DNA from 3 places in the Shewanella sp. A32 genome. Region 2 is predicted to be linked to each of the others. Evidence: predicted binding sites of a transcription regulator. Region 2 holds the regulator's gene; each other region holds the start of a gene.
What was found. The regulator LexA, encoded in region 2, represses DNA repair genes until DNA is damaged. The targets are predictions, from matches to a motif close to TACTGTATNNNNATACAGTA.

Region 1 (10,799 bases), on a different contig from region 2:
ACCAGAAGAGCTGGCTGAACGGATGATGATGCCAGAAGACAAAATTCGTAAGGTGTTGAAGATTGCTAAAGAACCAATCTCCATGGAAACACCTATCGGCGATGATGAAGATTCGCATTTGGGTGACTTCATTGAAGACACTACGCTGGAACTGCCGCTGGATAGCGCCACTAGTGAAAGCTTGAAACAGGCCACTCACGAAGTACTAGCAGGCTTAACTGCTCGTGAGGCGAAAGTGTTGCGTATGCGTTTTGGTATCGACATGAACACGGACCATACATTGGAAGAAGTGGGTAAACAATTCGATGTAACTCGTGAACGTATCCGTCAAATTGAGGCTAAAGCCCTGCGTAAACTGCGTCACCCAAGCCGCTCAGAAATTCTGAAGTCGTTCCTGGATGAATAGCCATTATGCTTCCAAAAACCCCGCTTATGCGGGGTTTTTTATTGCCCATTGGCTACTCAGTGCGTAACAGATAACCAATTGAAAGCGAAGCAGTTCAATAAGCACCAAAACACGGGTGACAAGCCGGAGCAAAGTTCGTATACTCACTCCCGCTTGACGGAAGCACCGTCGGCACGGCCCCTTAGCTCAGTCGGTTAGAGCACACGACTCATAATCGTTAGGTCCACGGTTCAAGTCCGTGAGGGGCCACCATAAAATTCAACGAAAGAGCCTGTTTTTACAGGCTTTTTTGTTTTGTGGCCCTACTGTGTTAATTTGCACTCAAAGTATGCTCCGGCCCTGGTTAATAAAAATAGATTATTTAATAGGCTGACACACTTCAATTCAATTTCTTCAGAAAGAAGCTTACGTCCGCCCCCCACATTCCAATGACTTTACATCATTACATCCATTTGATTTAAATCAATATTAAGATATTTTTCATTTATTAAAATGTAAATGAAACGTACATATTTTGAAGTATTTGATTACCACCCTGTTTAACATTAATTAAAGGAATAATAATGAAAAATTTTGTTTTCATCTCCGCAGCGACATTTCTTTTATTTGGCTGTGGAAGTATGAATAATGCTTTGGTAGAAAAAACAAAAACCATCGAATATTACAGAATCTTCGACATCAAAACTGATATGGATCGTTACAGTATTGCGGATGCTGCAAGTAACGGGCTAGGAAGAAATGTAAATGATGCAACGGAAACCCGTCCAATACCGTCATCTGCCGAGTTGCCTGAAAAACCAGGTAGATTCGCTTTAATAAACCCATTTGCAGGAAGCAAACTTGCAGCATTAATGGCTGCGTCTAATGGAGGGTTAGGAACAAAAGTTGTGAGTTGTGAAGGTGCGGTATGGGTTGCTAAAGCGGTAAGGGAAATAGCGGGGCAATCTAAGTTAAATTTAGATGCATGTCTCTTTGAATATAAGGGTGGCTATCACTTAGACATGTACGCCGTTTTTACTAAAAAGGAAGGAGGCTTAATGGAATTAAGTCGTGCTGCAGCTAGTGCCATGGTTGGAACTCCAGAAGAGTGGACAGAGAAGACCTTCCTTGATGTGGTTAAGCAAATTGCAAAAGATGGGCACACTAGCATCAGTTTCATTGAAGGATATCCAAAAGTAGAAGGCACTCCTTGGCTCGATAATAGTGATACTATAGTATCAGCACCTTAATAATTTTTAGCATAAATTTAAGGGGTAGTGTTTAGAAATCTGTGTCATTTCAGTATTATGTATAAAACAGGAATGACACATGACAACCAACTTCGACTTAGAACAAGCCATTAAAGCACTTCAGTCTGGACAAGATATAACAGGCAAAGATGGTTTCTTAACCCCTCTCATCAAGCAGATCACCGAAGCTGCCTTAAAAGCAGAGCTGGAACAACATCTGGAAAGTGACGACCAGCCTAACCGTAAGAATGGCTCCACCAAGAAAACCGTTAAGTCATCTGTCGGTACATTCGAACTCGATACGCCGCGTGATCGCAGTGGCTCATTTGAGCCTCAATTAGTTAAGAAGAACCAGACTAAACTGACCGACGAAATTGACCGTAAGATTTTATCCATGTTCTCACTGGGCATGAGCTACCGCGATATTCGGGGGCATGTCGAAGATATGTATGGCGTAGATGTTTCTGAAGCCACGATATCCAGCATTACCGACAGTTTGATACCTCAAGCAACGGCCTCTGGATGGTATTTATCCTTTTGTCTGGCTCGACGCAATCCACTATAAAATCAAAGAAGAAGGTCGCTACGTTAGCAAAGCGATATACACCATTTTAGGGGTGAACATTGACGGCAAAAAGGAACTGCTGGGTCTTTACCTGTCTGAGTCTGAAGGGGCTAACTATTGGCTTTCAGTGCTGACCGATCTACATAACCGAGGCGTTAAAGATATCCTAATTGCATGCGTGGATGGCTTAACTGGCTTTCCTGAAGCCATTTCCACGATTTATCCAGATACAGAAGTTCAGCAGTGCATCATTCACCAGCTGCGTAACTCAATGAAATATGTAGCCTCGAAGCACCAGAAGGAGTTCATGGCAGATCTAAAACCAATCTACCGCGCCGTAAGCAAAGAGGCTGCGGAGATGGCGCTGGAACACTTAGAATCGAAATGGGGTCACCAGTACCCAATCGTGCTACACTCCTGGCGAAATAAGTGGCTAAATCTATCCGTTTACTTCAAGTACCCAGAATACTTACGTAAGGCCATCTACACAACGAATGCCATTGAGGCGGTACACCGTCAATTCCGTAAGTTGACTAAAACGAAGGGTGGTTTCCCGAACGAAAACAGCTTGCTTAAGCTTCTGTACGCTGGGATATTGAACGCCTCTAAGAAATGGACAATGCCCATTCAGAATTGGAATATGACATTGTCGCAATTGGCAATTCACTTTGAAGGGCGCCTAGACGAGCTCTTAGATATTTAGCCCTAATTAGCTGACACAGAATTCTGAACGCCCTCATTTAAGGATAGGGAGCTAATTCACTCTCTGTCCTATTTTTTATTTAAATTGGACTAAGCCTTTGTGCTTTCTGAAATCAACTCTTTTCGGATGGCTATAGTTATAAAGGCAGTCACCATATTTTTACCATTTAGCACACCTCAAACCTTCCTGGGATCTTGGTCAGACAATTCGTGCACTCACCTTTAGCATTCAGTGAGTATTCTAGCAACTGATAGCGATGTCGACGTATGACGACATGCTGGCAATGGGGGCAATAGGTATTTTCACTATCATCATGCTGAATATTACCGGTATAGACAAATTGAATCCCGGCATCTAGCGCAATATTTCGTGCCCGAAGCAAGGTCGCCAGTGGTGTAGGCGGCACGTCCATCATTTTGAAATCCGGATGAAACGCACTGAAGTGAAGAGGCACCTGCGGCCCAAGATTATCCACAATCCATGAGGATAGCTTTTGCAGTTCTTCTGAACTGTCATTATAGCCAGGGATCAGCAGTGTGGTGATTTCCAACCAAACATCAGTTTCATGTTTTAGATACAGCAAGGTGTCTAACACTGGAGCTAAATTACCGCTGCATACCTTGCGATAAAACTGATCTGACATCGCTTTAAGATCGATATTGGCTGCATCAATATAGTGATAAAACTCTTGCCGAGGTTTTTCGCACATGTATCCGGCACTGACAGCAACAGCCTGCAGTCCAAGCTCATGACAGGCAATGGCAGTATCTCGCGCATACTCAAAAAAGATCACTGGGTCATTGTAAGTAAAGGCGACACTTTTACAGTGAAGTGCCAGCGCCCTGCGAGCAATATTCTCTGGAGAACCTTCAGCAGAAAGAATTGACCGTTCTCGCGTTTTACTGATATTCCAATTCTGACAATACTTACATCCTAAATTGCACCCTTCAGTACCGAAGGAATACACGTGGCTTCCAGGATAAAAGTGGTTCAGCGGCTTTTTCTCTATCGGATCAATGGCAAAACCACTGGCTAAGCCATAGCTGGTCAGCACGATTTCTCCATCAGAGGCTTCCCGGATATAACAAGCGCCCTTCTTACCATCACGTAAAGCACAATGTCGCGGGCAAACATCACACACAACCCGCCCGTCGTCTAAACGGTGCCAGTACTGTGTTTTAAATTTTTCGATTGTTGTTCCCACACGCCATCTCTCAACGTTGTGCAGATCCTATACTCAATAATAGTGCAATTAGTGAAATTGGTTGAATGATGAACATCCGTCTGCCGGCCGTTGCCGGACATTTTTATCAACGCGATCCTGTACAGCTGCGTTCTCAAATTCAGCGCTGGCTGAATAATGAATTACATGAATCGAAGTCCATCAAAGCCATACTTGTCCCACATGCCGGTTATATCTATTCCGGTACGACAGCGGCATTAGCTTATTCACTGATAAATCGGCAAAAAAGTAGGTTCAATAAGGTAATTCTGGTAGGGCCTTCTCATCATTATTACTTTGACGGCTGCGCGTTGCCGGTTTGCGAACAATTCGGTACGCCTTTAGGTCAGATTGTTATTTGCCAGGAACATCGACAACAACTACAACATGTACCACTAGTAATTTTTTCCGATGAGGTTCATCAAAACGAACATTGTCTGGAAGTTCAGCTGCCATTTTTACAAAGTTGTCTTAACCGCTTTCAATTAACCCCGATTGTGACCAGTAATATCTCCGCCGAGGCACTGGCCACAGTTATTGCTCCACTTTGGCAGGAGGATACGCTGTTAGTGATCAGTAGCGACCTCAGCCATTATCATTCCTATGCTGAGGCGAATGAAATCGATCAACATACCTGCGATAAAATTGAGCACTTTCAAGCCTCAATCTCACCTGAAGAAGCGTGTGGTGCCACAGGAGTCAATGCGTTGCTAATACTCGCGGCAAAGCACCATTACCAACTGCGACTGCTTCAACGAATTAATTCCGGTGATTCTGCCGGGGATAAATCAAGAGTAGTGGGTTATGCCAGTTACATCGTCACCGACATATAACCATAAGCAAATAAAACAGTTACTTGCGGTCGCAAGACAAGCAATTAACGACTATTGTTCCGGAATTTATCAGAAGCCTCAACTGGGCCATTTCGATGCAGATTTATGCCGAATAGGGGCCTGTTTCGTTACCTTAGAAGTGGCACAAAAGTTACAAGGATGTATTGGTAGCATCATAGCTAACGCCCCGCTCATTGAAGAGGTTTATGATAAAGCGCACGCAGCCGCTTGTCAGGACCCACGTTTTCAACCATTAGAAGCATCCCAACTTGCTAAATTAACCATTGAAGTATCAGTGTTATCATTACCACAAAGACTAGCGATTAAAGATGAACAGACCTTACTGAACTATCTTGGCAATCATCACGTTGGTGTGATTTTAAGTGATGGTGTGCGCCGAGCAGTGTTTCTGCCACAAGTATGGGAACAATTGCCTGAGCCGGAAGCATTCCTGCATCAACTCAAATTAAAGGGCGGATGGCCGAGCACCTATTGGAATGCAATGATGCGAGTTGACATATTTACTGTCACATCGGCAAAAGACGCCTATGCAACTCACCACTCAACTTAACCAAATGCCTTCAGATATTCAGTGTCAGCTGACGTCCATTCGTATTGGGTTCTTTGGTAACTGCCGCACTTAACCCCGCAGCGATGCCGACTAACCTGATCCCTCGACCATTTGCTCGCAGCCACGCTTGCGTTAACAAGTTATCAAACAGTTGTGGCGATAATTCTGCCGCACGGCTTTCGATAGTCGTCTGGCGAAAATCCGCAAACTTCAGCTTTACCACCAATTTGCCAATCTGCTGCTCACGCGCATGTCGCTGAAATCTGCCAGCCAGCTCTTTCAGTAAATGCTGCATTACTTGTCGACACTGTTCAGCGCTATAAATATCGCGGGCTAATGTTGTTTCAACACCTATCGATTTGCGTATGCGATTAGGATTGAGCTCCCGCGCATCAATACCAAATGCGCGTTGGTGCAACACTTGACCAAACTTGCCAAATATCTCGACCAACTGATGTTGCGGTATACGTTGCACATCGGCACAGGTAAATAGCTGCATCTCTGCTAAACGACTCGCGGTAACTTTACCAACCCCGGGAATTTTCTCTAAAGGCAGCGCCGCAATAAAGTCAGGCAATGACTCCGGAGTAATCACATATTGCCCGTTAGGTTTGTTAATATCCGACGCCACTTTAGCCAGAAATTTTACCGGGGCAACACCAGCAGAAGCAGTGAGTCCGGTTTCAGCCAGAATATCGCGACGAATAGCTTCGGCAATCAAGGTGGCAGAACTTTGATGCAGCTGACAATCCGACACATCCAAATACGCTTCATCCAGAGACAATGGCTCAATCTTATCGGTGTAGCGTTCGAAAATAGTATGGATCTGCCGAGACACGGCTTTATAAACTTCCATTCGGCCAGGAAGCAAGATGAGTGCGGGACACAGCTTTAGCGCATAACCGGTAGCCATCGCTGAATGAATACCAAATTTGCGCGCTTCATAGTTACAGGTACTGATAACACCTCTGCGCTCACGACTACCACCAACGGCCAGCGGCTTTCCCCGATATTCTGGAAAATCACGCATTTCTACAGCTGCATAATAACAGTCCATATCCACATGAATGATTTTCTTCATTTTACTTTACCTTGGCACTCACACGCACAAATACTGTATATAAAAACAGTATAAATGTAAAGCAAACAAAAAAGGGAGCCTGAGCTCCCTGTTCAAGCGAGACCGATTTAGCTAATACGGAATCGATTGATATTATTTGATAGCGCTTTACTTACTGTCCGAAACGCTTTCATCTGTTCCACCAGAGCTTCACTCGCAGTCAATGACTCGTCAGAACGTTCTCGCACATCTTCAATATTGCGTGCCACTTCTTCCGATACGACTGCTTGTTGACCAATGGCAGAGGTCATTTCTGCCGTCTGCTGCTGAATTTCATTAATTGCCGTAGTGATCTCATCTAACACTGCTTCAACTTGCACGGTCAACGCCCGCCCAGCATCCGCCTGCTTAACACCGTTTTCCATCACCTGTTGGGCCTGCTGTGCCTGTGACTGTAAAGTTTGAATAATATCTTGAATATTACTGGTTGAGTCCTGAGTCCGCGAAGCAAGGGTTCGAACTTCGTCAGCAACTACAGCGAACCCACGTCCTTGTTCACCGGCACGGGCCGCTTCAATTGCAGCATTTAGCGCTAACAGGTTGGTCTGCTCGGCAATGGCTCGAATAACACTTAAGACCTCGCCGATCTGTTCTGAACTGGTCTTCAGTTCACGGATCACGCTCGCAGCGGAGTTAACCTGTTCAGACAGCGCATACATGCCGTTAGCAGCCTTCTGCACCGTTTCAACACCAGCTAACGATTGACTATGAGCCGCGTCTGCAGAGTCTGCCGTACGTTGGGCCCCGGCGGCCATCTCCTGACTGGTATGTGCCATTTCTGTTGCCGCAGTTGCTACCGAGGCAATTTGTTGCTTTTGCGCCCTAACAGAACTTAATGCTTGCTCGCAGACAGCAACAGAACCATCCACACCGCGGTCGACCTCATCTGTGAGTTGTCGCGTTTCCTTAAGCATATCCTCGACTTTAGCGGCAAACTTATTGAACGCAGCGCTGAGTCGACCTAATTCATCATCGCGTGACATCTCAATGCGACGAGATAGATCGCCATCGCCGTCGGCAATGTCTTCCATCGCCAGTAATAATTCCTTTAAATGGTGACGAAAAGGTTGCAGCACAATCGAAATCAGCCCAACCACCAACAAAATGATCCCGATTGCCATCCCACTGGTCTGCCAAAACTTATGTTCTACCGGTGCCATGAATACCGCATCAGGTAACATAAACCCCAAGTACCAACGCACTTTTGGGTAATCGCTATCAATGCTCACGTAACTCACATGTTGCCGCTGGCCCTGATAAGTGACTTCAGACACACCTTCACCCATTGACCGCATGGTTTGCTTCAGTGCAGCGAAGCCAGCATTGTCATTACTTAAGGTGTCAACTTGAGTAATGTCTGTCCCAGGCGTAAAAGCTTTATTAAAGCCAGGGAAATAGACCAATTTACCCTGTTCTGTCATCAAAAATGCCTGACCTTGTCCCTGATATTTGATAGGCGAAAGCAGATTTTTACCTATGGTGTCGATGAGAATGTCCATCCCCCCGATACCGATCAGCTTTCCAGAACTGTCCTTAACGACCGTCTTTACCGTAGCTGATACCGTACCATCATTGGCATCAACTGCTGGATCAGCCACAAACAGACCATTTTTATCAATAGCTTCCTGCCACCATGGACGCTTATTGGTGTAGTAATTAGGATCGCCATCATAACGGCCATTCAAATCAAAATATTCGAAAGTATTGGCTGAGCCCAAAAATACTGACTTAATATCTTTGTCTCGCTCGGAGAAAAAATGAAAATATTTAATTAATTGATGGTATTGCTGATCATCAGACAAATCAGAGCCACGCTGTTTGTAATCAGCAAACCATTGGACAACCCAAGGATTAGAAAAGATCGAATGGATGATCTGACCTTTGGCGTAGAAGTAACTGCCAATTTCTTGCGCCTTCAGATCTAACATGGATGAAATATCACTGTCGATACGGACTCTTGTCTCATTACTATCAGTTTTGACCACGACCGCAGCGACGATAGTGAGCAAAATTGCCAAAGCACCGGCAATTGTCACTACCAATTGTAGACTCAATGAACGTCTTATTTGCAACATCAGGGCTCCCACTCTTGCTTTTCTTATTAAGGAGCCGTCAATGTACCAAATGTGCCAGTACTCTTTTAGTTAAAAATTACGTAACAAAGTGTTAAAAGGCAGCGATATGGGCAAATTCAATGATGATTAGCGAAACAGCGAAAATATGTAGGCGAGTTCTTCTTTACTAACAAGAGGTTGTTGCGGATTGTCACAAGTGGTTGTCTTTTTGACAACCACTTTATCTGGCAAGACCTCTGGGCGTTTGCGCGGGGAAGTCCGCGTTGCCAAATGCAGGTTACTGGATATTTCGTTCATAAGCGTTTCCTTTTGTTACTGATTAAATAATAATCAGATCACACTGAATATGCACTGAACGCTTACGTAAATTATCCTCTAATAGTGTAAACGATAACTAATATTATCATTACATAAATTACATCTTTGACTGCAGGTAATTTTGTAGTCCAATTTTCTTAATCAAGCCTAACTGTTTTTCCAACCAGTACATATGATCAGCTTCGGTATCTTCCAGTAATACCTCGAGAATTTCCCTCGTCTGATAATCATTGAGTTGCTCACATAAGGCGATGCCCTGACGCAAGGAGTCCGCAACTTTGTATTCATATTGCAAATCGTTGTGAAGCATCTCTTCTACGTTGCTGCCAATAGTTAATGCTTCCCGGCTTTCTATGTCAGGCTTACCTTCAAGAAACAAAATACGAGAGATAAGCTTTGCTGCATGTCCTCGTTCATCCAGTGACTCATGGTTTATTCGTTCATAGAGCTCAGTCAATCCCCAGTCTTCGTACATGTGTGCATGAACAAAATACTGATCCATCGAAGAGAGTTCGCCAGTCAATTGCTTATTCAGCATGGCAAGAATTTGCGGATGTCCTTTCATATGCAACTCCTTATGCTTCGCTCATTTGAGATTGAAGGTAATTTTGAATACCTGTGATCCGGATTAGCTCAAATTGGGACTCTAGCCAATCGAGATGCTCTTCTTCATCCTCAAGAATATCTTCAAGCAAATCACGGCTAACGTAATCCTGTTCAGTTTCACATATGACAATAGAGTCTCGCAGTAATTGCAGCTGCTCTTCAAGCATCAACTTGTCACAAGACAGCATCTCTTCACTGTGTTCACCAATCCTCAATTTATCCAGTTGCTGTAGATTCGGTAAGCCTTCAAGAAATAGCACTCTTTCTATCAACTTATCCGCATGCTTCATATCCTGAATCGATTTCTTGTAGCTGCGATGATTCAGTCCTTCGAGGCCCCAGTTTTTAAACATCCTGGCGTGAAGAAAGTACTGGTTGATCGCGGTGAGCTCACATGTCAGCACCTTGTTGAGCTGCATAACAATATTCGGTTGACCTTTCATGGCATAATTCCTTGATAGCGACAATTTGATCTATATCAATGTTTAAAGCCTAACCTCAGATATTAAAAATATCAAATTACCTCTTAATTTCAGTTATTTAATAAAAAAAATGATTACTATTATCAATCTAAATTATAAGTGGATGGATGGAAATTACGGAAAATACTGATAAAAAAAACGGCTTAGCGCCGTTTTTTTATTATCAATGACAATTAGATAATACGGTGTTGAGCAAGTCGCTCCTGCCTGGCTTTCTCTTTGGCATCTTTAGCTTTTCGACGATCACATGGCTCATCGCAATCACAAGCCTTTTCAATGCCTAAAACACCAAGTCCACCACAGCTTCCCTGAACGGCTTTGCGCTTGATCAGATAACCGATAGACATCAGCAGAAAAAACACCAGCAAAAACAGAAAAGCGGCTATGAATGTACTCATCATGATTCCTCTTGCTCTCGGATATCTTAATAACTGATATCCGTATTATACCTTAAAGCAATTCATCTTTTCAGTGATTGTCCTGCTAGCCACAGACTGCTGTCCGCTAGCAAACTCATCAACAGAATTAACCTCAACAAGGTAAAAAAATGGCACAGCGAACGCTGTGCCAGATAGTTACATTAGCCACCGAAGTCATCCAGAAGGATGTTATCATCTTCGACGCCTAGGTCTTTCAGCATCGCAATAACAGCGGCGTTCATTACTGGAG
Region 2 (10,799 bases):
GGGATGACCGGCGGCCGTTGCTGACCCTCAACCCTTGCAGCATCTGTCGCTGGGTTGCTGGTTGCAAGTGGCACTTGTGGATAATTGGAAACAAGTTGCATGGCAAATCCTTTTGGTCATTGCACAAATTGTAAGCAACTATCGGCTGGAATTAAACCCCTTTTCGTACAACCAGCTACGCAAATACTGTAAAAAATCCTCCGGATGGGAAATAAAAGGCGCGTGAGACGACTTGGGTAATATTACGTCTTCGATTTGCGGTGTCACCGGCAACAACGGCACAATTTTTTGCGGTACTAAGCCGTCCAGTCGCCCCCAAACCCTTAACCACGGTAATGTTAAAGAGGATAAGCTGTCACGCAGGTCGACCTGTTTGAGCATAGAAAGCCCCTGAGCGAGGGCGAAAGCGTCGGGCAATGGCTTGGATAGCACCAATTCCTTGAGATGGCGAATATCTTCGCGCGCTGTGTCGCTACCCATCGCCTGGATCGCTAAAAAGCGTTCTACGGTGCGTTGCAGATCCTGCTGCAGTTGCGCTTCAAACTGTTGCAGTACTGAGGGTGCAATGCCTGGCCACGCATTATCGGGACGCGCCATAAAACAGGGTGAAGAGGCTACCGTTACTAGCGCTTTGACTTTGTCTGGCCATCGCTGAGCAACGCGTGTCGCCAATAAGCCACCCAGCGACCAACCGATCCAGATGGCATCGGCGGGCAGTTCGGCAATTAATCTCTCCGCCCAATCATCCAAAGTGCCGAACTGAGGTTGGCTGTCACCAAATCCCGGCAAATCAACACAGTAACTTCTATACTGGGGAAGTTGCGTCACCGTTGGCAGGAACACACTGCCGTTAACTCCCCAACCATGAAGCCATACCAGAGGTTGACCATCACCAGCTATGTGGCAAAACAGGGACGATGTCATTAATCACAGCCTGAATTCAATAAAGTGAACAAATTTAGCCCTTTCCTGGCAGGATGCCGGGCGTTATTAGCCGCCAGTTTACCTAATCGTTGTCTGCTGTGTCATCAGCGGCTGCTGTCTGCAAGCTCCGGTATCTGCGACGTCTGCCTGCAAAGTTGTCTGTATCAGACGCCGGTTTGTCTGGGCTGTGGTCTGCCATTAACAACCCCCTGCCGCTACTGTGGCAGTTGTCTGTCCACACAGCCAATACCGGTGGTGGCTCCTGCGAGCTATCACTCATTGTTGGGACCGTTAATTCCACAAATCAAATATCACGCTCAGTTCGCCGCATTGCCACCGTTGGTGAAGGCACTGGCAGACCGTGTAACACAAGCGCTAAGCGATGAGTTGATCATCTTGCCGCAAGTGCTAGTGCCTGTGCCACTGCATCCGCATCGGTTACGTCAGCGTGGCTTTAATCAGGCCACCGTGATTGCCAAATTATTGGGACAGTACTTACAGTTGCCAGTGGACGAACAACTTGTGCAGCGGCAAACTGAAACATTACCGCAAGCCGGGTTGGACGGGCAGGCGCGCCGAAGCAATTTGCAGGGAGCGTTCCTGGTGACACAGGCGGTGTCGTGGCAGCGGATTGCGCTGATCGATGATGTGGTCACTACCGGAACCACAATCAATGAACTTGCACGTTCACTTTCACCTTGGACCCCTGATTTGCAGGTCTGGTGTCTGGCGCGAGCAGAAGCCCCGGGAATGTGATCCAGATGCCAAGATAATTTAAACCGCCACCTTAAAAACTTAACCTGTAGATGGGGGGACTACAAAGCTGGCTTCATCAGGAGTATCATAAGCCTAATTCTTACCAATTCACTCAGGTTTATCCTGACGGAGCAGGTTTTTCATGATTAGCATTTCTGAATCAGCACAGGCCCACTTTGTCAAACTGCTGGCCGATCAGCCGGAAGGCACTAACATCCGTGTATTTGTTATCAGTCCTGGTACCCCACAGGCCGAGTGTGGCGTTTCATACTGCCCGCCAGATGCCATTGAAAGCGATGATATTGAACTGGAGTTCAATGGCTTCAACGCAATGGTTGATGAAAAAAGCGCTCCATTTCTGGAAGATGCCAGCATCGATCTGGTAACTGATCAGTTGGGTTCACAGTTAACCCTGAAAGCCCCTAACGCTAAAATGCGTAAAGTCGCTGATGATGCGCCGCTGCGGGAGCGGGTGGAGTATCTAATCCAGTCAGAAATCAATCCACAACTGGCCAGTCATGGTGGTCATATTATGCTGGTGGAAATCACTGATGACGGGATTGCGGTATTGCAGTTCGGCGGTGGTTGTAACGGTTGTTCCATGGTCGACGTCACGCTGAAAGATGGCATCGAAACTCAGATGCTGGAGCGTTTCCCTGGTGAACTGACTGGCGTGCAGGACGTGACTGAACATCAGCACGGCTCTCATTCCTATCAGTAACATGCTGCCGAATAAAAATGGCGCCCAAGGGCGCCATTTTTATTCGGCCAGGCTGTGGTTACGCGGGATAATCTAGGATCGCTGCCTGACGAGCTTACCACTGATAAAGTGGTCGCGGTTGACCCAATAATGACCACCGAGTGTCAGTGTGCGCGCCAACATAAATCCGCTAAGTGCAGCCCATAAACCATGATTGCCCCAGTGTTGTAATAACCACCAAATCGGTAAAAATACTCCGAGCGATGCCGTTAACATACTGTTGCGCATTACCGCGCCTTTAGCGGCACCAATATAGACGCCATCAAACAGATAACAGCCAAATGCCAACAACGGCATAAATGTCAGCCAGGGCAGGTAGCTATCCGCAGTGTCGCGTACACTGGCAATATTGGTAAGTAAGGCGACCAGTTGCACCCCGCCGACCATAAACACTAAGCAAAAGCCACAGGCAACCACCAGTGACCAGCCAAATGCGAGTGATACCGCGGCTTTCACCTCATCGTCTCGGCCTTTACCACTCGCCTGACCGACTTCGGCCTCGGCGTAATATGCTATACCGTCAAGGGCGTATGCGATCAGCAACAGTAAATTCAGCAACACTGCGTTAGCGGCGACGATTTCATCACTGATCCCCGCCCCCTTGAAGGTCATAAAGGCAAAGGTTCCCTGGAGACAGAGACTACGAATGAAAATGTCCCGATTAAGTCTTAATAGCTGGGCGAATCCCTGAAGATTAAGCCGTTCCAAAATTGAGGTTAGCGCGATAGATGGCATCTGCTTCAATTCGCAGATCACCACATAAACTGCCACGCCACAGGCGAGCAGATCCGATGCTACCGATGCCAATGCGGCCCCAGCGACGCCCAGATTGAGTCCGAGTACCAGGAATAAGTCCAGCAAAATATTCGCGAGGTTAGCAATGATAAGTTGCCACATCGCCGCCTTGGGTCGCTGCCGCCCTAGCAGCCAGCCGAGTAACACAAGGTTGAGTAAGGCAAATGGTGCGGACCAGATGCGGATCAGAAAATAGCTCTTGGCATAGCTGGCGACTTCTGGACTGGCATTATTCAGGTAATCAGCCAAGGCCCAGATAGGATTTTGTAGCACCAACAGTAGCATCCCTAACCCCAACGCCAGCAGTCCGGACTGCAATAACACTAGCTGCTGTTTACTGCTATCACCGGCACCAAAGGCGTGAGCCGTCAGGCCAGTGGTTGCCATGCGGAGAAATGCCAATAACCAGAACAGCAATGTTATAATGGTCGACCCTAATGCCACGCCGCCAAGAAACCAGGCATCACTCAGATGACCGATAACGGCAGTATCTACCAGTCCCAGTAGTGGCACGGTAATGTTGGACAAAATCATTGGCACAGCCAGCGCCAACAAGCGTCGGTTTTTTTGTCGATCAAACAGGCTGAACAGCATAATTCCCCGGAGGTTGGTAAATGTTAAGTGGTAAACGTGTGTTAGTTGCTTTGGCGCTAATGCTTGCCGCACCCTTGTGTCAGGCGGTGGTCATTCTACAGTACCATCATGTTTCAGAAACCACACCTAAAGTCACCAGCGTGACTCCGGCGCAATTCAAACAGCAGATGCAGTATCTGGCAGAGAATGGATTCAAGGTTGTACCGTTAACAACGGTTGTTGACACCATTAAAAAAGGTGAGGATTTGCCGGTCAAAACCGTGGCCATTACCTTCGACGATGGTTATCGGAGTATTTTTGAAACCGCGCGTCCAATCCTTAAATCTTATGGATTTCCTTATACTTTGTTTGTGTCGATAGCACCCACCGCAAAAGGTTACCGTGAAATGATGAGCTGGCAACAATTGCAGCAACTCGCGAAAGAGGGGGTAACCATTGCTAACCATAGCTATGGTCATGAACATCTTATTCGTAAACTCCCCGGTGAAACCGAGTCGCAGTGGCTCGCCCGAGTGAAGCAAAATATTCTTGATACTGAAGCTGAGTTGAAAGCCAGAACCGGGCAGGATGTCAAAATGCTGGCCTATCCCTACGGTGAGTACAATACCGCATTGCAACAACTGTTGACCCAATTAGGCTATGTTGGCTTTGGTCAGCAATCCGGTGCAGCGGGCCCTTATTCAGAGTTGACCGCGTTACCAAGATTTCCCGCCGCGGGAGTCTATGCCGAAATGAATACGCTAAAGGTTAAACTGCTTGCACGCAATATGCCGGTGGTCAGCAGTTCTCCAACCAATCCAGAACTGGCCGCGGGTCAATGGCAACCGCAATTGCGTGTAACCTTAAAACTCGATGATATCAATCCATCGCAGATGTTATGTTATTTGCCGGGGCAGCCCGCTACTGCACCGCAATGGTTAACCAACGATACCTTTATGATCCAGGCACAGAACCCTCTGCCAGCAGGTCGCTCGCGTTATAACTGTACCGTACCCAGCAAGCAGGGGAGCGGTTATTACTGGTTTTCGCAAGCGTGGGTCCGGCCGGATGATCGGGGACAGTGGTTAGCGGAATAACCAGATTGCAATTACCTGATTGTTATTAATGACCCAATTATCGGGAAAGCGTCATAAAACGGCGATAGGATGGCGGCTTAAGACTTGCTCCAACGTGCGGGTTTTAGGCATCATATGCAGATCATAATATTTCGCTAATAATTGGCCATTATGCTGAGCGGCGAAATGTCAGAGACCTATTGTTAAGGTTCGGGAGTATATCGTTGATTTCTGTAGTAATACCTGCCAAAGATGAAGCTGGCAACATCGGTCCGCTAATGGATGAAATATGTCAATCACTGAATGGTCTGTGCGATTTTGAAATTCTGGTGGTCGATGATGGCAGCAGTGACGGTACTGCTCAGGAAGTTATCGACACCGCGAATAAAAATCATTGCAGTGCCAAGGCGATTGTTCATAACCGTAGTACCGGACAGAGTACCGCTGTCGCTACCGGGGTTCGCCAGGCATCTGGGAAGTATATTGTGACGCTGGATGCCGATGGCCAAAATGATCCCGCTGATATCCCGGCGATGCTGAAATTGACCGAAAATATTACTGCTGAACATTTTTGTATCGCTGGCTATCGTAAAAACCGCAAAGATACTGCCTGGAAACGCTTCCAATCTCGATTTGCTAACAAAGTTCGCGATGCCATGTTGCACGACGGGGTGCCAGACACCGGTTGTGGTCTGAAACTGTTTCCGCGCGAGACTTTTTTAAGGTTGCCATATTTTAATCACATGCACCGTTATATTCCTGCATTGGTAAGACGTCTTGGTGGCGAAGTCTATATCTCGGTAGTGCATCATCGTGATCGTGGCGTCGGTGTTTCCAAGTACACCGCCTGGAATAGAATGTGGGTTGGCATTGTCGACATTCTGGGGGTGATGTGGCTTATCCGCAGAGCAAAAATAGCAGAGATTAAACGCATTGATAGCACCCAATAATGGACTCAAGCGGCTGGCTAAGGCCGGTGTCGTCGTTATCATTTTATTGTTACTGACCTGGGCGGTAAAAGAAGGGTGGTTTGAACACCTGACCGATAGTAACTGGGTCGCACGCTTTGTGAAAACTAATGGGCTTTACGGCTGGGGTATTCTATTACTCGCCGGCGGCTTTTTCACCGCAGTTGGCGGCCCACGTCAGGTCATTGCCTTTGTCTTTGGCTTTGCCATCGGAGGCTGGCAAGGCGCGCTATATTCCACGTTAGCGGCTTTGCTGGGATGTGCCATCAGTTTCTATGTGGCACGACTGACCTTCCGCAGTAGTCTGCAACGTCGTTTTGGTCGCAGACTGCAAAAGTTTGAAAATCTGGTGATCCGCAATACCTGGCTCAAAGTCTTGATGATCCGCTTGTTACCGGTCGGCAGCAATTTGTTGACTAACCTGTTCGCGGGAGCTACCCACGTACCCGCCAGAGGCTTTATGGTTGGCAGTACCATCGGCTATTTACCGCAGATGCTGATTTTTTCCTTTGCAGGTGCCGGGTTGGGGTTATCGGATCATATTCAACTAAGCATCAGCATCGTGCTGTTTTTAGTGTCCAGTATTATCGGCGCCTATCTATATCGCAGTCGTTTACAACATCAGGTAGACGAGCTGATTACCGAAGATAAAGAGACTGTTAAATGAATTTCCTGTTCAAACCGTTTGACTCAGACGACTATCGCCGAGTGTTCTGGGCCCTGTTCTGGCTGACCCTCGTGGTCATGCTGATCGGTGTCGGTCTGCGCTCTCCTTGGCCAGCTGATGAACCGAGATTCGTAGAAGCAGCCCGTGAAATGGTGGCTAATGGCCAGTGGCTGTTTCCCAGTCGCGGTGGTGAATTTTATCCGGACAAACCACCGGTATTCATGTGGGCCATTGCGCTTTGTTATCTGATTTTAGGAAACCTCAAATTAGCTTTCCTGTTACCCAACGCATTTTGTGGCTTACTGACCGTGATGCTGGTGTATGACCTTGGTGCCAAATTGTGGAATGTTCGCACCGGACGCAACGCTGCATTGTTGCTGTTATTGGTACCACAGTTTCTGGTGCAAGTGAAAAGTGCCCAGATAGATGCCATGGTGATGTGTTGGATTACCGTAGGTTGTTACGGACTGATCCGTCACTTTATGCTTGGTCCGAATTGGCGGTGGTATTTTGTTTCTTGGGCGTTTATGGGCCTTGGCGTCATCACCAAAGGGGTTGGCTTTCTGCCATTATTGATGTTGTTGCCTTTAGGGTTCTATGCTTGGCGCCAACAACTTTATCGCCCTAGTTGGAAGTGGCGGGCGGCATTAGGGCCTTTGGTCATGTTGGCTGTTATTGCTGCTTGGTTGGTGCCAATGGTGTTGACGGTGTTACACAATGGCTCGCCGGAATACACCGCTTACATGAACAATATTCTGTTTAAGCAAACCGGTCATCGTTACGCTAATGCCTGGCACCATATTAAACCGTGGTATTTCTTTATTGTCAGTGTGATCCCTTGGTTATGGTTTCCGCTGCCATTTCTCGCGGTCGCGCACTGGAAGACGTTTGTTGCAAAAATAAAGGCTGATCCGCAGATTGTCATTCTGTTGGCTTGGGTAGCGCTGGTCGTGCTGTTTTTTAGTATCAGTCCAGGTAAACGTAACCTTTATATTTTACCGGCACTACCTATCGCCTCTCTGGCCGTTGCTGCTGCATTGCAAGGTGTGGGACAAAGACGCTGGTTTGAATGGCTAGTGACCGGACTGCTGTGGCTGGTCAGTGGGTTAACCCTGGCACTGGGCGTGATGGCCGTGATGGAAATGCCCTGGCTGCTGAACAAATTGGATGAGTACACTGACAACCTAGCGGCGTTTGGTTACTTCCTCATAGTGATGGCCGTGCTATGGTTGGTGATACTGGGATGGGCACGCCGTTCATTTTCCCTAATCCGCGCCGGAGCCATGACATTTGTTGGTTGGATGTTGTTTGCTACCTGGGGTTATCAGCTATTAGATTCAGTTCGTACACCCAAAGCGGTGTTGCAGCATACGGCTGAAGTCATAGGTAACGACGCCCAACTCGGTTTGCTCCATTTTAAAGAGCAGTTCATTTTGTTTTCACCGCTCGACATTACGCATTTCAGTTATCTGGCACCGCTATCTGAGCAAGAACGTAACGCCTGGCGTTGGATGCAACAGGGTGATAAACGTTATTTGCTGCTACCTGGTGATGACAAATTGCAGTGTTTTGATATGTCGAAAGGGCAAAATATGGGCACAGCTCATCGTATCGATTGGTACTTGTTGGGCGCGGACGCGTTGCTGCCGACATGTCCTGAACCTGAGCGCGTTGAGATTTATCATACTGAGCGTCCGGGAAAATGGATGGCAGAATAAGTGGACTATCAGTGAGATGACAGGCAATAAAAAACCGCAGTGACATCTGCGGTTTTTTATTGCTGTATGAGGAATCAAATTAATAGGTGCGGTTAATGCACGGCCTGCAATCGGGGAAGTGGAGTTGCATTATCCGCACAGGAACTGGTTTCTAGCACAATTCCCATGGCCCGTGCACTTTTGGCAACAAGCTGCAATCGACGTTTATCTTTGTGATCCAGCTGTTCGACCCAACTGATCACCGCACTGGAAGTGCCGCTGGTCAGTGCTTTTTCTGTGGCCCACAAGGCTTCAACTTCGTCGCGGGCGCGAACCTGCAATACGCGATCCATCCTCACTCCAGCCCGCGCGAGCAGTTCTTTGTAACCTATGGCATTCTCAGGATTAATCAGCACAATCCAGCGGCCCTGCTGACTTAATTGTGCCAATTGTGCACTCAGCTGCTGTAATTCCTGACGTCCATGACTGCGTGTCGTTAAATTGGCAATCCCCATTTGCTGCCAGGCGCTATCAGTCGGATAAATCGCTTCCTGCCATAACCCCGGATGTCTGGGGGCGTTACCCATCACAATGCTCATAGCCAGTCTCCATTACGAATTACGCCTACGGCCAGACCTTCAATGGTCAGTGGCTGACAGGTGAGGTCCACTCTAATCGGTTGATAATCATCATTTTCAGGATGTAGTAAAACGATGTTGCCTTTCTTTTCAAACCGCTTAACGGTGACATCATCTTCAACGCGGGCAACCACAACTTGTCCATTACGCGCTTCTTGCACTTTGTGCACGGCAAGCAGATCGCCTTCAAGAATGCCGATGTTTTTCATACTGTCACCGCGTACGCGTAACAGAAAATCGGCACTGGGATGAAACATGGCCGGATCCACCTGGTAATATTGCTCTACGTGTTGCTGCGCCAGAATAGGTTCACCAGCGGCTACCTGGCCAATTAGCGGCAAGCCGGTTTCTTCTTGAGCGGTTTCATCTATAGGTAATCGGATACCGCGGGAGGTACCCGGCATGATTTCAATACACCCCTTTTTTGCCAGTGCTTTAAGGTGTTCTTCTGCCGCGTTTGCGCTTTTAAAGCCTAAACGACTGGCAATTTCGGCCCGTGTTGGCGGCATACCGGTCTCGGCAATATTGTGCTTAATCAGCTCCAGTATTTGCGCTTGTCGTGGTGTCAGTGGTCTCATATTGATTCCTGTTTTTTCATACAGTAACTGTTAGTATATACAGTATTTTTGATAGCGCAAGTATTAACCAGTTATCAGACTGTTGGCTAAGCCTTAGCGTATTCTGGTATTCTACGGGGTCATTGACCGAGGTTTAGATTCTAACAACACGATGTCCAAACAAGACTCAATCTGGCGCACATCGCTGCGTTGGCTGCAGCGGCAGCTGGTGCACACAGTGGTTGTGCCGCAGGATCCATTCACTGACTTGAATCTGGATCCATCAAAACCAATGGCGTATGTGGTGAAAACCGAATCCCTCAGTGATATTGCTGCATTAGCAGATGTCACCGATAAGCTGGGATTGCCAAGTCCGTACGCTCCTCTCGTGGTGGGTGATGAACACTTGCCACGTGTGGTTTGCCTGGAAGGGGCTAAACCGCTGTTCGGGAGCCGCAAAGGTATACTGCCGTTTCTTAACAGCTTTACCCAACTGTTAAATCTGCATAAATCTGACCGTTCACTGGATATCCAGCTGGTGCCGGTAAGCCTTTATTGGGGACGTACCCCTGGCAAAGAAGACGACTCGATGCGCGCTGCGGTATTTGAGCGGGAGAACCCTACCTGGCTGCGTAAGTTTCTGATGATCCTTTTTCTTGGCCGTGACAACTTTGTGCAGTTTTCCAATGCGGTGTCATTGCGCTTCATGGCGGATGAACATGGCACCGACCAAGCGATTGCACATAAATTATCGCGGGTGGCTCGGGTACATTTCCGCCGTCAGCGTAAAGTGATGACCGGTCCGGTATTGCCCAATCGGCAGGCACTGTTTGCCGACCTGCTGCAGTCAGAAAATCTGATCAAGGCAATCAAAGAGGAAGCGGACAGCAAGAAGAGCACCGAAATAGAAGCGCGTTCTCAGGCCGAAGCTTATCTGGACGAAATCGCCGCTGACTATTCTGATAGTCTCATTCGCGTCTCCAAACGACTACTCACGCTGTTGTGGCACAAGCTCTATCGCGGGATTTCTATTCGAGGCGCGGAGCATGTGCGGCAACTGCATCATGATGGCCATGAAATTGTCTATGTACCGTGCCATCGTAGCCACATGGATTATCTGTTGCTGTCTTACTTGCTGTATTTCGAAGGCATGGTGCCACCGCATATTGCCGCAGGGATTAACCTCAATTTTTGGCCGGCCGGGCCGTTATTCCGACGGGGTGGGGCATTCTTCATTCGGCGGAGTTTCAATGGCAATAAGCTCTATACCGCCGTATTTAAAGAATATCTCGATCAACTGTTTGCTAAGGGCTACTCGGTAGAGTATTTCACCGAAGGTGGCCGTTCCCGCACTGGCAGATTGCTGTCACCTAAAACCGGGATGCTGG
Region 3 (10,799 bases), on a different contig from region 2:
AGATCTTTAGCCGCATCGCCCATCACTTCAATCAGAGTGGGCACTAATTTGTAGAAGAACGTATCTGTGGCACCGAGCTTGTACCCGTGGCGCACGGCACGGCGAATAATACGGCGCAACACATAACCTCGACCTTCGTTGGACGGCATTACACCATCAGCGACCAGAAAGGCACAGGAACGAATATGGTCGGCGATTACCCGCAGGGATTTTTCTTCAAGATCACTGACACCAATGATTTCTGCCGCCTTGGCAATCAGAATTTTGAATACGTCGATTTCATAGTTGGAATGTACCTTCTGCATAATCGCAGAGATACGTTCGAGTCCCATGCCGGTATCTACTGACGGCTTCGGCAATGGCAGCATACTACCGTCTGCTTGACGGTTGAACTGCATGAACACGATATTCCAAATTTCGATAAAACGATCACCGTCTTCTTCTGGTGTACCTGGACGGCCACCCCAGATGTGTGCGCCGTGATCGTAAAAGATTTCCGTACAAGGACCGCAAGGACCGGTATCGCCCATCTGCCAGAAATTGTCGGACGCATATGGCGCGCCTTTATTGTCGCCGATGCGAATAATATCTTCTGCCGGAATACCTATCTCTTTATTCCAGATATTGAAGGCTTCATCGTCATTCTGGTAGACGGTAACGCACAGCTTTTCTTTTGGAAGTTTTAACTCTTCAGTCAAAAAGGTCCAGGCAAAGCGAATCGCATCGTGTTTGAAATAGTCACCGAAACTAAAATTACCTAACATTTCGAAGAATGTATGGTGACGTGCAGTGTAACCGACGTTATCCAGATCGTTATGTTTACCGCCAGCTCTTACACAACGCTGCGCGGTAGTCGCGCGGCTGTAACTGCGTTTATCATTGCCAAGGAACACATCTTTAAACTGGTTCATCCCGGCATTAGTGAACAGCAGTGTTGGGTCATTCCCTGGCACCAGGGAACTGCTGTCTACTACCTGATGACCATTTTTTCGGAAAAACTCCAGAAATGCACTTCGCAGTGCGGCGGTGGTCTGATACATGAAATCGTCCTGAATAACTTGGGCTGTAAACTACAAAAAATGGCCTGGAGCTAGGCTGCCGGCCACTGTTACGCGTAATAGTCAGTCATTATAAGCGTGCAGGCACAGAATACCAATCAGAATCACCCAGGTCAGAGTGGATATATTAACAACAAAAAGGACATCAGCCCGATATTTAGCGCGATAGCTAACCAAGCAAGGAGCAATGAAAAACCGGGTAATTAAGAAGAGTGGTAAACGCGTAAAAAATCTAAGGCTGAAAAGCCCCTTTTAGAGCAGTAACCTGTATTAGTAACCACTATTTGTATGAAACAAGTTAACTGTGTGATGCTTACTCGTAAGGATCATAATCAAGTCCATAAGCTATCTGATCATAGCTAAAGCCTTGCCCTATCAAGTGCCGAATCCGTCTAGCACGTTCTTTAGCATCAACTGCGCTGGCATTGTTGCCATACTTCTTTAACGCTCTTTCACGAGCTAACGCAAACCAATCACAATCAGCAGCAGCTAACGCTCCATCAATACAGTCTTTAGATAACCCCTTTTGTAATCCACTTTGGCGAATGCGTGTCGGTCCATGCCCTTTGGCAATCTGAGCGCGAACTAAAGCACCGGCATAGCGTGAATCATCGATAAAACCCTTGGCTTCTAATGTACTGGCAGCCACATCAATATCTGTTTTGGTAAATCCTTTATCTGCCAGCCGGGAACACAATTCTCCCCGACTGTAATCGCGGCGCGCTAGCAGCGCAACCGCGATATCCATCAGTGAATCGCTCAGAAGATTTCTCCGGTTTCCATATCGATATTATCTTCACCAACGGTTTCAGTAGCCGCTGTTGCACCAACACCACCTTTATGCAGCAGCATTTCCCGCAACTGGGTATCAATCTCCTGCGCCACTTCTGGATTATCCTGCAGGAATTTGCCCGCGTTGGCTCGGCCCTGGCCAATTTTATCGCCTTTGTAGCTATACCAAGCGCCAGCCTTTTCAATCAACTTATGAGCCACACCAAGATCGACCAATTCACCAACTCGGTTGATGCCTTGACCATATAAGATCTGGAAATCGGCTTGTTTGAATGGTGCAGCAACTTTGTTTTTCACCACCTTAACGCGCGTTTCGTTACCAACGACTTCATCACCTTCTTTGATAGAACCCGTACGACGAATATCCAGACGCACGGACGCATAGAATTTCAGCGCGTTACCACCGGTTGTGGTTTCCGGGTTACCAAACATCACCCCAATCTTCATACGGATTTGGTTAATAAATATAAGCAAGGTGTTGGATTGTTTGAGATTACCAGCGAGCTTACGCATGGCCTGACTCATCATTCGTGCTGCCAAGCCCATGTGAGAGTCACCAATTTCCCCTTCAATTTCTGCTTTGGGTGTTAACGCTGCTACCGAGTCGACGATGATGACATCCACAGCACCACTGCGAGTCAGAGCATCACAGATTTCCAATGCCTGCTCCCCAGTATCTGGCTGAGAACACAGCAGATTATCAATATCTACCCCTAACTTACGGGCATAAATAGGATCCAAAGCATGTTCGGCATCGATAAAAGCACAAACCTTGCCTTCCCGTTGCGCGGCAGCGATCACTTCTAAGGTAAGCGTAGTTTTACCAGAAGATTCAGGTCCGTAAATTTCAACGATACGGCCTAATGGTAAGCCTCCAGCCCCTAATGCGATATCCAGAGAGAGCGAACCGGTGGAAATCGTTTCCACATCCATGCTTCGATCTTCACCCAATTTCATAATCGAGCCTTTACCAAACTGCTTTTCAATCTGGCCCAACACGGCGTTTAACGCTTTCTCTTTATTCGGATCAATCTTCATTCTGGTTCCCTCTTACGACAACCAAATTGTTGTCTGAAATGCCTGTCTGCACCCAATCGGGTATAAATCGTTATCACGTTTATCCAGTAGTATACTGTACAATCATACAGTATCAAGTCCTGTGTATGATTAATTTATTTGCATTAATAATGCATTAGCAACAATGTCCTTTTTGTATCAAAGAGATGGCAAAATTTGTGAGAGTAAACTTCATCACTTTCAAATAACTGTTAATATTGCCATCCAGATTGCGGACATCATTGTCCGGATAACGAAGGAAAGACCCGCACAAGTTTATGATGCAAAATTCAGCTATTAGCCTCGATGACGATCTCGAAAAGCACACCCCCATGATGCGGCAGTACCTGTCGACGAAGGCCCAACACAGCGATATGTTGCTGTTTTATCGCATGGGAGACTTTTACGAGCTGTTTTACGATGACGCACGTCGCGCCTCCGAGCTGCTGGGGATCTCATTGACTGCTCGAGGTAAGAGTGGCGGAGAGCCGATTCCCATGGCGGGCATCCCCTATCATGCAGTGGAAACCTACCTGGCGAAACTGGTGCAACAGGGCGAATCCGTGGCAATCTGTGAACAGATTGGTGACCCTGCGTTGGCAAAAGGACCGGTTGAACGCAAAGTTGTACGTATCGTTACCCCCGGAACACTGACTGATGAAGCATTGCTACAAGAGCGGCAGGATAACCTGCTAGCTGCAGTTTATGAGGGGAAAACTGGCTTCGGCTATGCCACGCTAGATGTTGCGTCAGGACGTTTCATCGTTACAGAACTGGAAGATCTTGAAAGTCTAGAAGCTGAGTTGCAACGAACCAGACCCGCAGAGCTGCTATATAGCGAGGATTTCTCGCAGCAACAACTGCTAAGCAGCATCAAAGGTAAACGTCGCCGTCCAGAGTGGGAATTTGATTTTGATACCGCAATGCGCTTTTTATTGGACCAGTTCGGTACCAAAGACTTACAGGGATTTGGCATTCATCAAGCGCGCTTGTCGCTGCAAGCGGCTGGCTGCTTAATGCAATATGTGCGTGATACTCAGCGCACCGCCCTGCCCCATATCAATGCGATTCATCAGTTCAGCCCAAGTGACAGCATAGTGCTGGATGCGGCCACCAGACGAAACCTGGAGTTAACACAGAACTTATCTGGCGGTCGCGAAAATACCCTTGCGTCGGTATTGGATGCCACCGCAACGCCAATGGGTAGCCGTATGCTGCAACGCTGGATCCATCAACCACTACGCAGTCGCACATTGATTGAAGCACGGCATAATGCAGTGGCGGAATTGCTGTCTTGCGGACAGTATGAACAGCTGCACGACGTGTTGAAATCGCTGGGAGACGTTGAACGAATTGTCGCCCGTTTAGCGATCCGTAATGCCAGACCGCGGGATCTAGCGCGTTTGCGTCAGGCCTTAGAACTGCTTCCTGAGATCCAACAACAACTCAGTACGATGAAGCAACCACACCTGCGTTACCTCAGCGAGCAGATCAGCGAATTTCCTGAGGAATTGTCACTGTTACAGCGCGCCATCATTGATAATCCGCCCGTACTAATTCGTGATGGAGGTGTCATTCGCGAAGGCTATAACGCTGAACTTGATGAGTGGCGAAGCTTGAGCGACGGCGCGTCCGATTATTTACAGCAGTTGGAAGTACGAGAAAAAGAACGAACTGGTATTGCAACATTAAAAGTTGGGTTTAATCGGGTACATGGTTATTACATTGAAGTATCCCGCGGACAATCGGCACAGGTTCCTTTGAGTTACCAACGTCGTCAGACGCTGAAAAATACCGAACGCTATATTATTCCTGAGTTAAAAGAGTATGAGGAGAAAGTGCTTTCGAGTCAGGGCAAAGCCTTAGCACTGGAAAAACAGTTATGGGACGAACTGTTCGACCTTCTGCTACCCAAACTTTATGCACTACAGTGCTTCGCGGTGGCAGCATCAGAACTGGATGTGTTGAGTAATTTTGCTGAACGGGCTGAATCCTTTGGTTACTGCCAGCCTAACCTGACTGACAGCACCGGTATTGATATCGACGAAGGGCGACATCCTGTGGTCGAAAGAGTGAGTCAATCGCCTTTTATCGCGAATCCGGTTGTCCTAAATCCAAACCGACGAATGCTCATTGTGACCGGTCCCAATATGGGCGGTAAATCCACCTATATGCGTCAGGTAGCCTTGATCACACTGATGGCCCACATCGGCAGTTTTGTCCCAGCAGCGCACGCCACGATTGGCCCGGTTGACAGAATTTTTACGCGAATTGGGGCCTCTGATGATCTGGCTTCAGGCCGCTCTACCTTTATGGTTGAGATGACAGAAACGGCAAATATTCTGCACAATGCCACGGCCAATAGTTTGGTACTGATGGATGAAATTGGTCGAGGTACTTCAACCTATGATGGGATGTCATTGGCCTGGGCAGCCGCAGAATACCTGGCTCGTCAATTAGGAGCCTTAACGCTGTTTGCCACCCACTATTTCGAATTAACGCAGCTATCTGAGTTATTACCACAGGTCATAAATGTGCACCTGGATGCCATGGAACATGCCGACACCATTGTGTTTATGCATGCCGTACAGGAAGGCGCGGCCAGTAAAAGTTATGGGTTACAGGTAGCGGCGCTGGCTGGCGTACCGACGACGGTGATCAAAGCTGCCAAAATGAAATTGAAAGAGTTGGAAGCGAGAGACAGCCACCAGCACCAAGGTGCCGTTACACCGCTGCAATCCAGCCTGCCATTTGAAAATGAAATTTCAGAAGTGGAACTAACGCTTAAGCGACTCAACCTTGATGAACTGACGCCAAAATCGGCACTGGATTTGTTATACAAACTGCAAACATTAGCGAAACAGCACTAAACATCTCCTTAGCTGAATAACAGTAACTGACACAAAAAAGCGCACGTTTATGTGCGCTTTTTAATCCAAACAGCGACTGAATTACATTTTAAACAGGGCTTCTACTGACAACCCTTGCCCTGAAATCATATCACGCAGACGTTTTAACGCTTCCACCTGGATCTGTCTGACTCGTTCTCGAGTCAGACCAATTTCAGCGCCGACATCCTCCAGCGTTGCTGGCTCATATCCCAGCAGACCAAAACGGCGCGCTAACACTTCCCGCTGTTTGGTGCTTAGTTCATTCAGCCATTTCACCACAGATTTAGAGATATCCTCATCCTGTACCTGCGCATCTGGTGTATAGCTATCATCGTCAGGCAACACATCCAATAAAGCTTTTTCATTATCACCACCGATGGGTGTATCCACCGACGTAATTTTTTCATTAAGCTTAAGCATGCGACTAACGTCTGCACTTGGCAGTTCTAACTTTGACGCGATCTCTTCCGCAGTAGGCTCATGGTCCAACTTGTGTGCTAGTTCCCGGGCGGTACGCAGATAAACGTTAAGTTCTTTTACAACATGAATAGGTAAGCGAATAGTACGGGTCTGATTCATAATGGCCCGTTCAATAGTTTGACGGATCCACCATGTAGCATATGTAGAGAAACGGAAGCCTCGTTCTGGGTCAAATTTTTCTACGGCCCGAATGAGGCCGAGATTACCTTCCTCGATCAGATCAAGCAGTGCTAACCCGCGATTGTTATAACGACGGGCAATTTTTACTACCAATCGTAGATTGCTTTCAATCATTCGGTTGCGCGATTTTTCACAACCGCGGAGAGCTTTGCGCGAAAAATAAACTTCCTCTTCGGCAGTTAATAAGGGGGAAAAACCGATTTCACTTAAATACAGCTGAGTGGCATCTAAATTCTTTTGCAGATCATCCTGTACGCGCTCTGCTAAGGCATCAGCCTGCTGTAAATCCATCTCAACTGAAAAATCTTCAAATTCTTGCACGGAAGCGTTGGTATTATTTCGGCTCATAATGTGCTCTCCCAAAATTTGGATAAACAATCTACATCTGGCGTTTTCCTCCAATGCCAAAGTGGCGCCAAACCATCAACGTTTGGGTAAATATTTTAGTGGGTTAACAGATTGACCATGGTAACGAATTTCAAAATGCAACATTACTTGGTCGGTACCTGTACTTCCCATCGTGGCAATAGTCTGTCCTGCGGACACGTTTTGCTGTTCCTTAACTAAGATTTTATCGGTATGGGCGTACGCACTAAGATAATCATCACTGTGCTTGATAATGACGAGATTCCCATATCCTCGTAAAGCATTACCCGCATAGACAACCCGACCATCTGCAGCGGCTTTTATAATATCGCCACGGTTACCGGCAATCTTTATCCCTCTATTGCCTTGCTCGGTACTAGAAAAAGTTGCTACCACATTCCCGTTCGCTGGCCACAACCATTGACCAACTTCGTCAGGTAAGATGGCACCTGAACTGTGGATAATTCCGTTAACATCTTGTTTACTAGTGGTTACAGAGTACGCAGACTTGTGATCGGAATCAAGTGTTTTTTGTGATGCCGGTCGCACTGACTGAACTGTTGCATTTTTTAATTTATCATTTTGTTTTTTATTAATTTTTTCTCCATATTTTTCATTCTTACGTTTGGAGTAATTGCTCAAATTATGTGCTTTTTTATTTGATGAAATGGGGTTCAGGTGAAGTATCTGCCCAGGGTAAATGGTGTAAGCACTGTCTAGACGATTTATCTTGGCCAACTCTTGATAATCTTTATCCGCTGCCCAAGCGATTGAATACAGAGTATCACCTTTATTCACTTTGTAAGTTTTAGCTGAGTTGAGATAGCCCTTTGCAATAATCGGGCGGGATCCGCTAACCGAATAAACGGGAGCGGGATGATAAGACTGGAAGCTACACGCTGAAACGGACAATATCGCGGCAACGATTACCACGCCATAGCAGAGCCTTCGGCACAATATTTGAAAAGCGCTATGACGTTCTTCCTGGGACACTCCATTCCTCTCTAATCGCTTGACGAAATTTATGCCAAAGCCCCACTGACTAATGGCACAAATCGAACCGCTTCAATCACGCTGGATGTATATTTTTCTCCCTGCCGGATAATTCTCAGCAATTGCTGATTATCTTCCCCCACAGGCACTATCAGAACACCGCCATCCGCTAACTGTTGCAATAAGGCTTCTGGGATCTCAGCAGCAGCGGCAGTAACCACAATTGCATCAAATGGTGCACGATTGACCCAACCTTGCCACCCGTCACCATATTTAAACGATACGTTGTGCAGATCTAACCGTTTCAGTCGCTGTCTGGCCTGTATTTGAAGACTTTTAATGCGTTCAACCGTGTATAACTGCGGAACTAGTTGCGCCAGAATTGCGGCTTGATAACCTGACCCGGTGCCAATTTCCAACACCTTTGTCGGATTGACCGCTAACACCTGTTCGGTCATACGTCCAACGATATAGGGCTGAGAAATGGTCTGCCCAGAACCTATTGGTAAAGCGGTATTCTCATAAGCCTTATGCGCCAGTGCACCATCGACAAACATCTCCCGAGGAGTTGCTGCCAACGCCTGTAGCACTGCGGGGTGAGTGATACCCGCCTCGCTTAATTTTCGGGTTAACTGTAATGCCGCAGATGCAGATGCTGCGCGACTCATAGTTTCTCAATCCACTGTTGCAGTTGTGATAGCTGACGATAGGCGGTCAAATCTACTGTTAACGGCGTAATAGATACAAAGCCCTGCGCCACAGCATAAAAATCGGTATCGTCGCCCACATCCAGTTCTATTCCAGGAGGGCCAAGCCAGAATATCTCACGCCCATGAGGATCGGTAGTTCGCACCATATCCTCCGCTTTGTGTCGCGTTCCCAGTCGGGTAACTCTGATCCCCTGGATCTGATCCATAGGTAAGTCCGGCACATTAATATTGAGGATCTGATCGGAGGCGATTGGAAAGCGTTTCAGCCCTTCAATAATTTTCAGCGTGTATGCGGCGGCAGTACCGTAATGCGTTAATGCCCGCCCCGCTAAAGATACTGCTACTGCTGGTAAACCCAGAAAACGCCCTTCCATAGCAGCCGCCACCGTACCTGAGTATAAGGTATCATCACCCATGTTCGCGCCAGCATTAATACCGGATACCACCATATCAGGCTCGCCATTACAGAGTTCACGTATGGCTAAATGCACGCAATCTGTGGGGGTACCGTTAACCGAGATATAACCGTTATCTAACTTATTAATCCTTAAAGGATTAGTCAAGGTCAACGAATTACTTGCACCAGAGCAGTTACGATCTGGCGCGACAGTTTGCACCGAAGCAACCTGCGACAGTGTCTCTGTCAGCACTTTAATCCCTGGAGCCATGACACCATCATCATTACTGACCAGAATCTTCATCGTCGCTTACCCGCCCTGATTTGCTTCTTTTTCGGCAACGGCCTGTTGCCAGCGCATTTCTGCAACATCGGTATAATCCAGCACTTCGCGCAATACCGAGGTGGCATAAGCCCCCGCGGGTAATACAAAGCTAACTTTCAAGCCTTCCGGGATCAAAGACCAACTCATCGCTTGCGGACACAGAAATAATGGTCGCCGCTCCTGAGATAACCCCACATCTTCTAGCCCCTTAAGATCATCGGCATAGGCTTCCAGGACACGACTTTCAAATGCTAAGGCATCGCCAGTACACAACGGTGTACCTCGCCCCCATAATGGTGCCGACAGTTGAATATCCTGCTCCGCTAAACGTCGTTTAAGGACTTCATCCCACTGTTCTGCCACAAAAAAACTGTTGCTTCCAGCCAGCATCACACAATCGCCAGCCAACAATGCTTGAGAATGCTGCGATAATCTGGTGGAGGTCACGGCGTTAAACAGCATAGATCGCAACGCTGACAGATAGAGTGAACGTTTATTACGGTCTTTAACTTTTCTCCCGGCCAACATTTCGCGAGCTTTAGTGATATTGCCCCCTTGATGACCGAATCGCTGCTCTCCAAAATAGTTAGGCACACCATGTTCACGGATCTGCTGTAAACGCTTTTGGACGTCATCAGGATCACTGAGTTCTCTTAAAATCAGCGTAAACCGATTACCGGTCAATGCACCAATTCTCAGTTTTTTGCTATGACGATGACTGGCTAACACTTGCAAATTGCCGGCATTCAATTGTTGCCAATCAGGCGTTTCTTTTCCCGGAATGCGTATACCAAACCATTGTTCTGTGACTGCATTTTTATCTTTCTGACCAGCAAAGGTCACTTCTTTAGGATGTACACCAGCAAATTTAGCCAGCATTTCCGCTACCGCAGCGGTATTTAACCCGCTCTTTCGAATATGCAGTAAGTGATGTTCGCCTTCACCAGTTGGTGCAAATGGCAGCAATTCCTGTACTAAAAAATCTTCGTTGTAGGTTCGCAGATTCCCACAACTATGAGGCTTTCCATATAGATAATGGAGTTCTACCACGCGACATGCTCCTCTGCAGCTGATTGCAGCAGTACTACCGCTTCGACCGCAATACCTTCTTTGCGACCAGTAAACCCAAGTTTTTCAGTAGTAGTCGCTTTAACATTAATCGCATCTAGCTCTGCCTGTAAATCGACCGCCAGTACCATTCTCATCGCGTCGATGTGCGGTGCCATTTTAGGCGCTTGCGCAATAATGGTGACATCAAGATTGCCCAGGCAAAAACCGCGCTGCCTAACGAGCTCAAAACAATGACGCAGCAACACCCGACTGTCAGCCCCTTTAAACTGAGGATCTGTATCAGGGAAATGGTGTCCTATATCCCCGAGAGCCATCGCCCCCAACAACGCATCTGCTACGGCATGCAGCACCACATCACCATCCGAATGTGCAACCAAACCCGTTTCGTAAGGCACAGTAACACCGCCGAGGATCAACGGTTGAACACCGCCGAATTTATGGACATCAAAACCATGTCCGATACGTATCTTCATCAATTAC

Region 1: dinB (DNA polymerase IV) is a predicted target of LexA. The motif match lies at 6,642-6,661, and genes of this name have one in related genera.
Region 3: recA (recombinase RecA) is a predicted target of LexA. The motif match lies at 2,981-3,000, and genes of this name have one in related genera.

The regions. Positions count from the first base shown of each region.
Region 1 covers NZ_JARFTS010000005.1:78,099-88,897, forward strand. The annotation lists gene rpoD (RNA polymerase sigma factor RpoD) at 1-406, shown strand, start outside; tRNA gene PY479_RS05775 (tRNA-Ile) at 582-658, shown strand; gene PY479_RS05780 (hypothetical protein) at 970-1,635, shown strand; partial or broken gene PY479_RS05785 (IS256 family transposase) at 1,715-2,903, shown strand; gene amrS (AmmeMemoRadiSam system radical SAM enzyme) at 3,070-4,107, opposite strand; gene amrB (AmmeMemoRadiSam system protein B) at 4,173-4,958, shown strand; gene amrA (AmmeMemoRadiSam system protein A) at 4,930-5,529, shown strand; gene dinB (DNA polymerase IV) at 5,540-6,610, opposite strand; gene PY479_RS05810 (methyl-accepting chemotaxis protein) at 6,718-8,724, opposite strand; gene PY479_RS05815 (hypothetical protein) at 8,851-9,021, opposite strand; gene bfr (bacterioferritin) at 9,140-9,607, opposite strand; gene bfr (bacterioferritin) at 9,618-10,091, opposite strand; gene nqrM ((Na+)-NQR maturation NqrM) at 10,304-10,528, opposite strand; gene nqrF (NADH:ubiquinone reductase (Na(+)-transporting) subunit F) at 10,711-10,799, opposite strand, start outside.
Region 2 covers NZ_JARFTS010000011.1:97,468-108,266, reverse strand. The annotation lists gene PY479_RS10310 (hypothetical protein) at 1-101, opposite strand, end outside; gene bioH (pimeloyl-ACP methyl ester esterase BioH) at 139-924, opposite strand; gene PY479_RS10300 (double zinc ribbon domain-containing protein) at 949-1,680, shown strand; gene nfuA (Fe-S biogenesis protein NfuA) at 1,823-2,401, shown strand; gene PY479_RS10290 (MATE family efflux transporter) at 2,474-3,829, opposite strand; gene PY479_RS10285 (polysaccharide deacetylase family protein) at 3,889-4,905, shown strand; gene PY479_RS10280 (glycosyltransferase family 2 protein) at 5,109-5,834, shown strand; gene PY479_RS10275 (VTT domain-containing protein) at 5,818-6,519, shown strand; gene PY479_RS10270 (glycosyltransferase family 39 protein) at 6,516-8,237, shown strand; gene PY479_RS10265 (SulA-like leucine-rich domain-containing protein) at 8,330-8,815, opposite strand; gene lexA (transcriptional repressor LexA) at 8,812-9,432, opposite strand; gene plsB (glycerol-3-phosphate 1-O-acyltransferase PlsB) at 9,584-10,799, shown strand, end outside.
Region 3 covers NZ_JARFTS010000010.1:108,607-119,405, reverse strand. The annotation lists gene alaS (alanine--tRNA ligase) at 1-1,040, opposite strand, end outside; gene PY479_RS09745 (regulatory protein RecX) at 1,372-1,806, opposite strand; gene recA (recombinase RecA) at 1,818-2,888, opposite strand; gene mutS (DNA mismatch repair protein MutS) at 3,188-5,776, shown strand; gene rpoS (RNA polymerase sigma factor RpoS) at 5,858-6,748, opposite strand; gene PY479_RS09725 (peptidoglycan DD-metalloendopeptidase family protein) at 6,881-7,780, opposite strand; gene PY479_RS09720 (protein-L-isoaspartate(D-aspartate) O-methyltransferase) at 7,846-8,484, opposite strand; gene surE (5'/3'-nucleotidase SurE) at 8,481-9,227, opposite strand; gene PY479_RS09710 (tRNA pseudouridine(13) synthase TruD) at 9,234-10,298, opposite strand; gene ispF (2-C-methyl-D-erythritol 2,4-cyclodiphosphate synthase) at 10,292-10,792, opposite strand.